3 regions of the Pseudomonas sp. GD03842 genome follow, and region 3 is predicted to be linked to each of the others. Evidence: riboswitches for the same ligand, from Rfam matches in the RefSeq annotation. Region 3 holds a riboswitch; each other region holds the start of a gene.
The links. Region 3 has a riboswitch for cobalamin ahead of N5D61_RS01220 (ABC transporter substrate-binding protein). Riboswitches for the same ligand answer to the same signal wherever they lie in the genome.

Region 1: linked by a shared signal. The riboswitch ahead of cobW (cobalamin biosynthesis protein CobW) and the one ahead of N5D61_RS01220 (ABC transporter substrate-binding protein) in region 3 are both predicted to bind cobalamin.
Region 2: linked by a shared signal. The riboswitch ahead of cobO (cob(I)yrinic acid a,c-diamide adenosyltransferase) and the one ahead of N5D61_RS01220 (ABC transporter substrate-binding protein) in region 3 are both predicted to bind cobalamin.

What each region holds. Positions count from the first base shown of each region.
Region 1 covers NZ_JAOCEA010000001.1:391,354-394,622, forward strand. Annotated here, with positions in the region: gene N5D61_RS01795 (CbtA family protein) at 1-508, opposite strand, end outside; gene N5D61_RS01800 (CbtB domain-containing protein) at 520-705, opposite strand; cobalamin riboswitch at 800-1,015, opposite strand; cobalamin riboswitch at 1,141-1,361, shown strand; gene cobW (cobalamin biosynthesis protein CobW) at 1,485-2,549, shown strand; gene cobN (cobaltochelatase subunit CobN) at 2,553-3,269, shown strand, end outside.
Region 2 covers NZ_JAOCEA010000012.1:183,981-187,249, forward strand. Annotated here, with positions in the region: gene N5D61_RS18205 (cobyrinate a,c-diamide synthase) at 1-971, opposite strand, end outside; gene cobO (cob(I)yrinic acid a,c-diamide adenosyltransferase) at 968-1,579, opposite strand; cobalamin riboswitch at 1,685-1,882, opposite strand; gene N5D61_RS18215 (C40 family peptidase) at 2,021-2,560, opposite strand; gene N5D61_RS18220 (NlpC/P60 family protein) at 2,769-3,269, opposite strand, start outside.
Region 3 covers NZ_JAOCEA010000001.1:263,293-266,561, reverse strand. Annotated here, with positions in the region: gene N5D61_RS01230 (aldo/keto reductase) at 1-171, shown strand, start outside; gene N5D61_RS01225 (aspartate/glutamate racemase family protein) at 444-1,175, shown strand; cobalamin riboswitch at 1,332-1,528, shown strand; gene N5D61_RS01220 (ABC transporter substrate-binding protein) at 1,653-2,669, shown strand; gene N5D61_RS01215 (iron chelate uptake ABC transporter family permease subunit) at 2,666-3,269, shown strand, end outside.

The sequences.
Region 1 (3,269 bases), 130 kb from region 3:
CGAGCGCTTTCAACAATCCGCTGCGGGCAAACACGATCAATGCCAGTCCGACGGCCGTGGATGCCGCCGTACCGATCCACCAGATCTGTCGTTGGGTCAGGTCAGCCGCTGCCGTACCGGGCAACTCGGGCGGCAAGCCCAGCGTGGGCGCCAGGACAAACACCGCGTAACCGGCCAACCCCCACAGCGCGCCCTGACGAACGCCAGCGGGCTCGCGCAAGGTGTACAGCGCCGCCAGCATGAGCGAGAACCCGACCGCGACGACCAAGTTGCCACCGGTGGTGGACAGGACACGCTGCCAACCGTCCTCCGGCTCCCAGGCTTGCTCATCGTGCACATGGCCGCTCATGGCGCCTTCCGCGTGCTCATGCATTTCGGCGGCCGGAGCCTTTTCGTAGGTTTCTGCCTTGAGGATCAACGGCGCGACCCAGAAACTTTGCAGCAACGTCAGGATCAGGGCCGCGAGCAGCCCGGTGAAGCCGGCCGTTTGAGCGATACGCTTGAACATGGGAGCGAACCTCAATGGCAAGGGAAGGCGGAGCTGTGACGGGTATCGTGGGCGGCATTGTGGACGGCCGCGATGTGAGAGAAACCGGCGAAGTAGACCAGGCAGGCGCCAAGCACCATGGCGCTGATGGCGGCGGTCAGGCGTTGGGTCAAGGTGCTGGTAGAAGAGGCGGTATGGCTGGCGGTGCTGATCGACATGGCGGTTCCCTCGTGGTGTTGGCGTAGGGAAGGCGCAAGCGAGCCACGGACGGTCGTCAGTCGCGAACTCAACAGCGCCCGCCCACCGCGGGTTTGTCAGGTGTCAATGTCGGGCCGGTCTCCGGGCTTGCGAGGGGCACCGAAGATGCCTTCAAGAATCGCCTTCCCATATCGCTGACCGACACAGTGGATCTGATCCTTCGCTCGCTTACCGTTGCGGGGGCAGCACCGGACTTGCGCAGAGTCGCCCTCTGCACGCACCGGTTTCCCGTTTCACCCTGTGAAGGGCACCCGTAACAAGGTGTGTAGGAGAGCATGGCGGCGCGCAACCGTCAATTGGCCGCGTCGTCGCCAACGGACACTTCGAGTGAGGTGGGCTCGCAGTGACCCTGCCAGCCTCTGCCGGATGCACATTGACCTCGGCCCGCCCACTGCGTAGCCTTGCGCAGTCGAGGTTCGCCGGCCCGGCCTTGCCTGGGCACCGGCGCTAAGAAGGGAATGTGGTCAATGCCACAGCTGCCCCCGCAACTGTAAACGGTCATGTTCATTGCACAGCCACTGCGCGAGCGGGAAGGCGCGATGAATGCGCCGCCACTGGCTCAGCCAGTGCTGCGCCGCCGTGAGCCAGGAGACCTGCCTCGAAGCGGACGAAACGTCCACGCATTCTCATTACAACCGGGCGGGGTGATCCGGTGGCGAATCGAGCGGCGCGCCTGTCCACAGCGACAGCGGCCCGCAGTACTCGTCCTGTCTGCCCGCCGCTGTGCCCGAGGGCAATCATGAAAACACTGGCCAAACTCCCCGTCACCATCGTCACCGGCTTCCTCGGCTCGGGTAAAACCACCCTGTTACGCCATATGCTCGACCACGCCGAGGGGCGTCGCATCGCGGTCATCGTCAACGAATTCGGCGAACTGGGTATCGACGGCGACATCCTCAAGCAATGCACCATTGGCTGTACCGAGGAAGAGGCCACCGGGCGGGTGTACGAACTGGCGAACGGCTGCCTCTGCTGCACCGTTCAGGAAGAATTTTTCCCGGTGATGCAGGAGTTGGTCGCCCGTCGCGGCGATCTGGACCACATCCTCATTGAAACTTCCGGTCTGGCGCTGCCAAAGCCGTTGGTCCAAGCCTTCCAGTGGCCGGAGATCCGCAACGCCTGCACCGTCGATGCGGTGATCACGGTCGTCGACAGCCCGGCGGTGGTCGCCGGCACGTTCGCCGCCTTCCCGGAGCAAGTGGACGCCCAGCGCAAGCTCGATCCCAATCTGGACCACGAATCGCCCCTGCACGAGCTGTTCGCCGATCAATTGGCCAGCGCGGATCTGGTGATTCTGAACAAGGCCGATCAATTGGACGCCGCCGCGCTCGCTGCGGTGCGGGCGGAAGTCGCCGAAGAGCTGCCTGCGGCGGTGAAAATCGTCGAGGCCAGCAAAGGGCAGCTGCCGCTCACTGTGCTGTTGGGGCTGGGTGCCGAGTCAGAATTGCACATCGACGGGCGCAAGACGCACCACGATCACCACGACGGCGAGGACCACGACGATCACGATCACGATGCCTTCGACTCGATTTCCATTGCGCTGCCGCAAGCCGATGAAGCGCTGTTGCTCGACGCCCTGACGCAAGCGGTCGTGCAGCACGGCATTCTGCGGGTAAAAGGCTTCGTGGCCATTCCCGGCAAGCCCATGCGCCTGCTGGTGCAAGGTGTCGGCACGCGCTTCGACAAGCACTTCGACCGGCCATGGAAAGCCGACGAGGCCCGCGAAAGCCGCCTGGTGCTGATCGGCCAGGACCTGGACGCCGCCGTGCTCGAAGCTCAATTGCGCCAAGCCATTCAGGGGTAAGGCATGCACCTGCTGCGCACCCAGCCCGGCGGGTTCGTGCCCGACGACAGCATCGCCGACCTCGGCCAGACGCCTGCCGAGCTGGTGATCCTGTGCAGCGGTGATTCCCATTTGGCCCTGCTGGCAGAGACCGCACAGCAACTGCCGGAAGATTACCCCACGCTGCGGCTGGCCAATCCGATGCAGGTGCAGAACCACGCCTCGGTGGACCTGTATGTCGACCAGGTGCTGCGCCACGCCAAAGTGATTCTGCTGTCGCTGCATGGCGGGATCGGCTACTGGCGCTATGGGGTCGAGCGGCTGGTGGAGCTGGCTGCGGGTGCCAGAAAGGGCGAGGGCGTCAAACTGATCATGGTGCCGGGAGATGACCGCCCGGACCCCGAACTCAGTGAGCTCAGCACTGAGCCGTCGGAGGATCGCGAGCGCCTGTGGCACTACCTGCGTCAGGGGGGCAAACACAACGCGCTGCAGTTGTTCAATTGCCTGGCCGATCGCTGGCTGGGTAGGGATTACCCCTGGGAAGCCCCGCAGGTGTTGCCCCGCGTCGCTATTTACCACCCTCGAGTGGCTCGCGCTGCGTTGATTGATTGGCAGGCTGAGTGGCGCACCGATCAGCCAGTGGCTGCCGTGCTGTTCTATCGCTCCCACTTGCAAGCGGCCAATACCGCCTTCATCGACATCTTCTGCGAGCGCCTGGTGGCACAGGGGCTCAATCCGCTG
Region 2 (3,269 bases), on a different contig from region 3:
CCACCGCACTCGGCCAACAACGGTTTGCCCGCAGCATGATGGGCACGAATGGCCTGAAGCATCGGCCGGTTCTGCCCCAATGCAAGATGGTGCAGTTCGGGGTAGCCCCCAGGCAGGTACAGGCTGTCGGCCTCCGGCAACTGCGAATCATGGATCGGCGAGAAAAACGACAATTCGGCGCCCATTGCCCGCAGCAGATCGAGGCTGGCACCGTAAATGAACGCAAAGGCCTCGTCACGGGCGACGGCGATCCGCACGCCCGTCAACAACGGCGCTGCCGCGACGAACTCAGGGGCCTCGAAAGTGACGGCGGGCGGCAGGGTTGCATCACAGGTTTCGGCCAGTGCTGCTGCAGCAGCATCCAGCCGCATGTCCAGATCGTTGAGTTCGCTGGCTTGAACCAGCCCGAGATGACGACTCGGCAGCTCAATCGCGGTCTCGCGAGACAGCGCCCCGTACCAGCGCAGCCCTTCGGTCAGGCTGCCTTCGAGCAACTGAGCATGACGCACCGTGCCGACGCGGTTGGCCAGCACGCCTGCGAATGGCAGGTCCGGTTGATAGCGCGCCAGCCCCAATGCCAGTGCACCGAAGGTTTGAGCCATGGCCGTGCCGTCGATGACCGCCAGCACCGGCACGCCGAAACGCCTGGCCAGATCGGCACTGGAGGGCGTGCCGTCAAAAAGCCCCATCACGCCCTCGATCAAAATCAGATCCGCTTCGGCGGCAGCTTCCCACAGCAAACGGCGGCTCTCGGCTTCGCCCACCATCCACATGTCCAGTTGATACACGGGATGACCGCTGGCGCGTTCGAGAATCATCGGATCGAGAAAGTCCGGCCCGCACTTGAACACGCGCACGTCGCGGCCCTGGTTGCGATGAAGGCGAGCGAGCGCTGCGGTGACGGTGGTCTTGCCCTGGCCAGAAGCGGGTGCGGCGATCAGAACAGCGGGGCACTGACGGGGCTCTGTCACCACTCGATACCCTTCTGCGCCTTGATTCCGGCCTGGAAGGCATGCTTCATCACGCCGATCTCGGACACGGTGTCGGACAAATCGATCAGCTCCTGCTTGGCACCTCGGCCCGTGATGATCACGTGCTGCATGGACGGACGGGCCTGTACGTCACTGAGTACCTGGTCCAGTTCGAGGTAGCCGTGTTTGAGGGCAATGTTCAATTCGTCGAGAATCACCAGGCCGATCGCGGGGTCCCGCAGCAGCGTCTGGCTCACCGCCCAGGCGGCCTGCGCAGCGGCGATATCACGCTGGCGATCCTGCGTTTCCCAGGTGAAGCCTTCGCCCATGACGTGGTAGTGCACTTGTTCGGGAAAGCGGCGGAAGAACAGCTCTTCCCCGGTGGCGTTGCGACCCTTGATGAATTGCACGACACCGCATTGCATACCGTGGCCCATGGCACGCGCCAGCATGCCGAACGCCGAGCTGCTCTTGCCTTTGCCGTTACCGGTCAGTACCAGTACCAGGCCACACTCATTGGGCGCACTGGCAATGCGTTCGTCCATCACCGCCTTTTTGCGCTGCATGCGCGCCAGGTGGCGTTCGTCACGTTCGGGGGATTCGCTCATCTCAGCTCTCCGCTTGAGGGCAGGTGTGGCAAACGGAGAACACGCGCAATGACTGGCGGCAGGCATCGAAACGAATCGAGCCTGCGCAGAGCATCGCCCTCCGTGATGCTGTGGAATGGATCAGGCCGGTCTCCGGACTCATGAAAAACCACGCGCCTTCCCATGTCCTTCGGACACAGTGGCATTGTGCGGGCCTTGGCTCATTTACCGTTGCGGAGGCAGTGCCGGGATGGATCGCAGAGCGTTCGCACCGGCTTCCCTGTTTCACCCGTGTTCTCGGGCACCTGAAACAATCGGCGAAGGTTAGAGGGTTGACTACGGAGCGTCAATCAAAGCGTCGTGCGTCTGTCGCTGAAAGCCGCTGGCTTGGGCATCCCCTGTCGGCACCAGGCCGGCCTGCTGCTGGCGCAACAGCAAACCGACACAGTGCACTTGAGCAGCTCAGTTACTGCGCGCCAGGTTCGAAGGCTGGATCACCCGTTTGGCGTTCAGCCAGGCCTTCTGCCAATACGGCTTGTCGAGGCTGTCGAGCTTGACCGTGCCACCGGTGGCCGGCGCATGAACGAACCGCCCCTCACCGACATAGATACCGGCGTGGCTCACGTTCGACCCGCCGTTGGTGGCAAAAAATACCAAATCCCCTGTTTGTAGCTGGCTGCGATCGATGTCCGGGCCCCGCAGGCTGATCATCTCGCGCGTCGACCTCGGCAACAGGATCCCCGCGGCATCGCGGTAGACATAGCCGATCAGGCCGCTGCAATCGAAGCCGGAATCAGGCGTGTTGCCACCCCAGCGGTACGGTGTCCCCACCAGCCCAATGGCGCGCAACAAGACGTCATCAGCGACAGGCGAAGAAAATTGAGAGGGAGCGGAAACCACAGGCCGGGAAACGACCTTCGGTGGAGAGGGCGGAGGATGGCTGGAGCACGCTGCCAGTAATACCGCCAAAGAAGCTACAGCCAGACGAACCGTATACGACATAAACACAACAACCTTCATAGGATGCGGCTTGCTCTGCCGGGAGCCGGGTTCATTCAAGACTGCGCAGAATCGGCTGCGTTCGGTGCCAGCCCGGTAAAACAGCAAAAAAACCGGGGCCGAACATCCAAACCCGGCCCTTTCGCCTGTCTTGCCTTGCCAAACCCGTATCGCGACGTTTCACAGTCCGGGCCAAACCCGGTAACAACGGTTATTTACGATGTTGGCGCTTGATTGTAGTCGAGGTCATCGCAGTCGTCGTTTCAGGCACATGGGAAGGTGCCATGGCCAACGCACGCTTGGCTTCGATGAACGTCCGAGCCCAGTACGCATCGTCGAGGCTGTCGACGCGTACACCGCCACTGCGACGGCTGCTGGAATGAATGAACTGGTCATCACCCAGGTAGATACCCGCGTGGCTCACACGACCACGGCCAGCGGTGCTGAAGAACAGCAGATCACCAGGCTTGAGGTCGTTGCGTTTGACCAGAGGGGCATCGATGTTGATCATCTCGCGAGAAGAGCGTGGCAGGCTCATGCCTGCTTCTTCACGGAACAGATAACCGATGAAGCCGCTGCAATCGAAGCCGGAGGCGGTCGAGGTGCCGCCGAACCGGTAACGGGTGCCGATCAGCGACTTGCCACGTTCCAGAATACTGTCGGCCAGCAGGGGCAATTGATAAGGTTTGTTGTCGGCAAACTGCGCCAGCTC
Region 3 (3,269 bases):
TTCGTGCTGGCCAACCCCTTGGTCGCTGCGGTGATTCCCGGGGCCAGCCGCCCCTCGCGGATTGCCGAGGATGTGGCCGCGGTCGAGGCCCAGGTGCCTGACGGATTCTGGCAGGCCATGCGCGATCAGGGCTTCATTGCCAGCCAGGCGCCCGTGCCAAGCAAATTCTGACCGCCTCTCACAGCGCTGGAGTCAGTTTGGCTCCAGCTCAATATGTCTGGCGCGATGGGCTGTCATGACGGCGCTGCCGGCTGACACACCTGAGCGAAGGCCTTGGGTTCATGTGCCATCCAACGCGCTGACCTCCCTCCCCCTCGTGCGCCAACCTCGATTCCGTTCCCACAAACCGCGTGCGTTGGGTTAGCCTTGCCCTCGCCCTGTATACATAGCGCCTATAAATCGTGCACACCGCTCAATCTTGTCCTACCGCGAGGCCGCCGCTCATGCGAATTCTGATCGTCAACGTCAACACCACCGAATCGATGACCCAGACCATCGCCGAACAGGCGCGCAGCGTCGCCTCCCCGGGCACCGAAATCATCGGCCTGACCCCACGCTTCGGCGCCGAATCGGTGGAGGGCAATTTCGAGAGCTACCTGGCCGCCTTGGCCGTGATGGACCGGGTGCTGTCGTACGATCAACCTTATGACGCGGTGATACAAGCCGGCTATGGCGAGCATGGTCGAGAAGGTTTGCAGGAGTTGCTTGAGGTGCCGGTGGTGGACATTACCGAAGCGGCCGCCAGTCTGGCCATGCTCTTGGGCCATGCCTATTCGGTTGTCACCACGCTGGACCGCACCGTGCCGCTGATCGAAGACCGACTGAAACTGGCCGGGGTCTACGAGCGCTGCGCCTCGGTTCGCGCCAGCGGCATGAGCGTGCTGGAACTGGAGCAAGCCCCGGATCGCGCACTGCACGCAATCGCCGAGCAAGCGGTCGAGGCCGTTCAACAGGACAAGGCCGAAGTCATCTGCCTGGGGTGCGGCGGCATGGCCGGGCTGGAGCAACTGATCCGCGAGCGCGCCGGGGTGCCGGTGGTCGATGGCGTGACGGCTGCGGTGGCGCTGGCCGAATCCTTGGTGCGGCTGGGGTTGAAGACGTCCAAGGTGCGCACCTATGCCACGCCGCGCCCGAAACGCGTGTCAGGCTGGCCGTTCAACTTTCCCGTCCAATGACGGCTATGCAGGCTGCGGCCGGTCCGCCGCCTCGGGGGGGCCATTGGGCCTCACACCCGTGTCGTGCCCTGCAACCGGCAGGTCCGTTGACGCCGTCGTACGGCTGAGCAATCGCGATCAGGCGGCAAGATCGACGTGTTCGGTCGGCCGCAAATCGTTTAGTATCCCCCCGCCGGTTTCCACACGGAATTAATAGGGAATCCAACAGCCTCGGCGTGAGGCTGAAACGGAACTGTCCCCGCAACTGTAGGCGCTGAGCCCTGCTTCCCGATTGCCACTGGTTCACACCGGGAAGGCCGAAGCGAGGCAACGACGCGCCAGTCAGGAGACCTGCCGGCCAGCGTCAATCATTCACCGGCGGGGTGTCCGGGGAAGGACTTCCGTCTGCGTACTCTGCGCCGCCTCCGCTCGCGTGGAGCCTATCGGATGTGCTTTCCAGTGCCTGCGCCCTTCAACAGGTCCACTGGAGACGCCTTGATGTCGTTGCGCCCCCTTGCCGTGCTGTTCACCGGTCTGACGCTGTCCAGCGCACTGTTCATGTCCGCTGCCATTGCCGCCCCTACGCACTACCCCTTGACCATCGACAACTGCGGCGTGCCGCTGACGTTCGCTCACGCCCCGCATCGTATCGTGACCATTGGCCAGGCGGCCACGGAGATGCTCTACGCACTGGGCCTTGGCCAGCAGGTGGTGGGCACCTCGCTCTGGTTCAACGACACCCTCCCCCAATTCAGCGCGCAGAACGCCCGGATCGAGCGCCTGGCCGACAACGCCCCCAGCTTTGAATCGGTGATCGGCAAGCGTCCTGACTTCGTGCCCGTGCAGTTCGAGTGGATGGTCGGCCCGCAAGGTGCCGTGGGCACCCGGCAACAGTTCCAGGACCTGAACATCGCCACCTACATTCTGCCGTCGGACTGCGAGGGGAAGAATAATCGGGTCGGTGCCGATGGCACGCGCACCGAGGCCTTTGGCGTTGATACGCTGTACAAGAGCATCAGGCAACAAGCGCAGATCTTCGATGTCCAGGACCGCGCCGAGCAGTTGATCGAGGGATACAAACGCCGTCTGGCCGATGCCGTCGAGCAGACCCGGCGTCGAAATGCCGAGCCTCTTTCGGCGGTGTTCTGGTTCTCCAGCCCCGATCTGCACAGCGACCCCTATGTGGCCGGGCGCAAAGGCATCCCCCATTTCATGCTGGACACCCTGGGCATGCGGAACGTCATCCAGTCCGACGAAGAGTGGCCGACCGTGGGCTGGGAAACCATTGCCAAGGCCAACCCGACGATTCTGGTGATCGCCCGCATGGACCGTCGGCGTTACCCGGCGGACGACCACGAGAAGAAGCTGGCCTTTCTCAAATCCGATCCGGTGACCCGCAACATGGACGCGGTGAAAAACAACCGCATCGTCATCATGGACGCCAGCGCGATGGAATCTGGTATTCGGCTGTTCGACGGCATCGAACAACTGGCCGCGGCCACCACCGGGCCATGAAGCTGCCCAGCATCGCCCGTTTGCTGGGCCATGGGCTGTGGGTCGGCGCGGTGCTGCTCCTGGCGATCCTGGCGGGCGTGGCCATCGGCGAGACGCCCATCAGCGTGTCGATCATCGCTCAGGTGCTGGCGAACAAACTCTGGGGTGCGGGGTTCGCCGTCGATCCGATCGATGAAGGTATCGTGTGGAATTACCGCCTGACCCGCGCCATCGTCGCCGCCGCGTGTGGGGCCGGTCTGGCGGTGTCTGGTGTGGTGCTGCAATCCTTGCTGCGCAATGCCCTGGCCGACCCGTACCTGCTGGGCATCTCGGCGGGGGCCTCCACCGGCGCGGTGTTGGTGGCGGTGATCGGGGTCGGCGGCGGCGCGGTGTCCTTGTCCATGGGCGCTTTTGCCGGGGCCGCGGCCGCGTTCGCCATGGTCGCCCTGCTCGCTCGCGTGTCCCGTGGCCAGCCTGCGACCGGTCAGATCATTCTGGCGGGCATCGCCGGTTCACAATTGTTCAACGCCCTGACCTCGTTGCTGATCACCAAATCGGCGAATGCCGAACAGGCCCGTGGGATTCTGTTCTGGCTGCTGGGCAACCTGAGTGGCGTGCGCT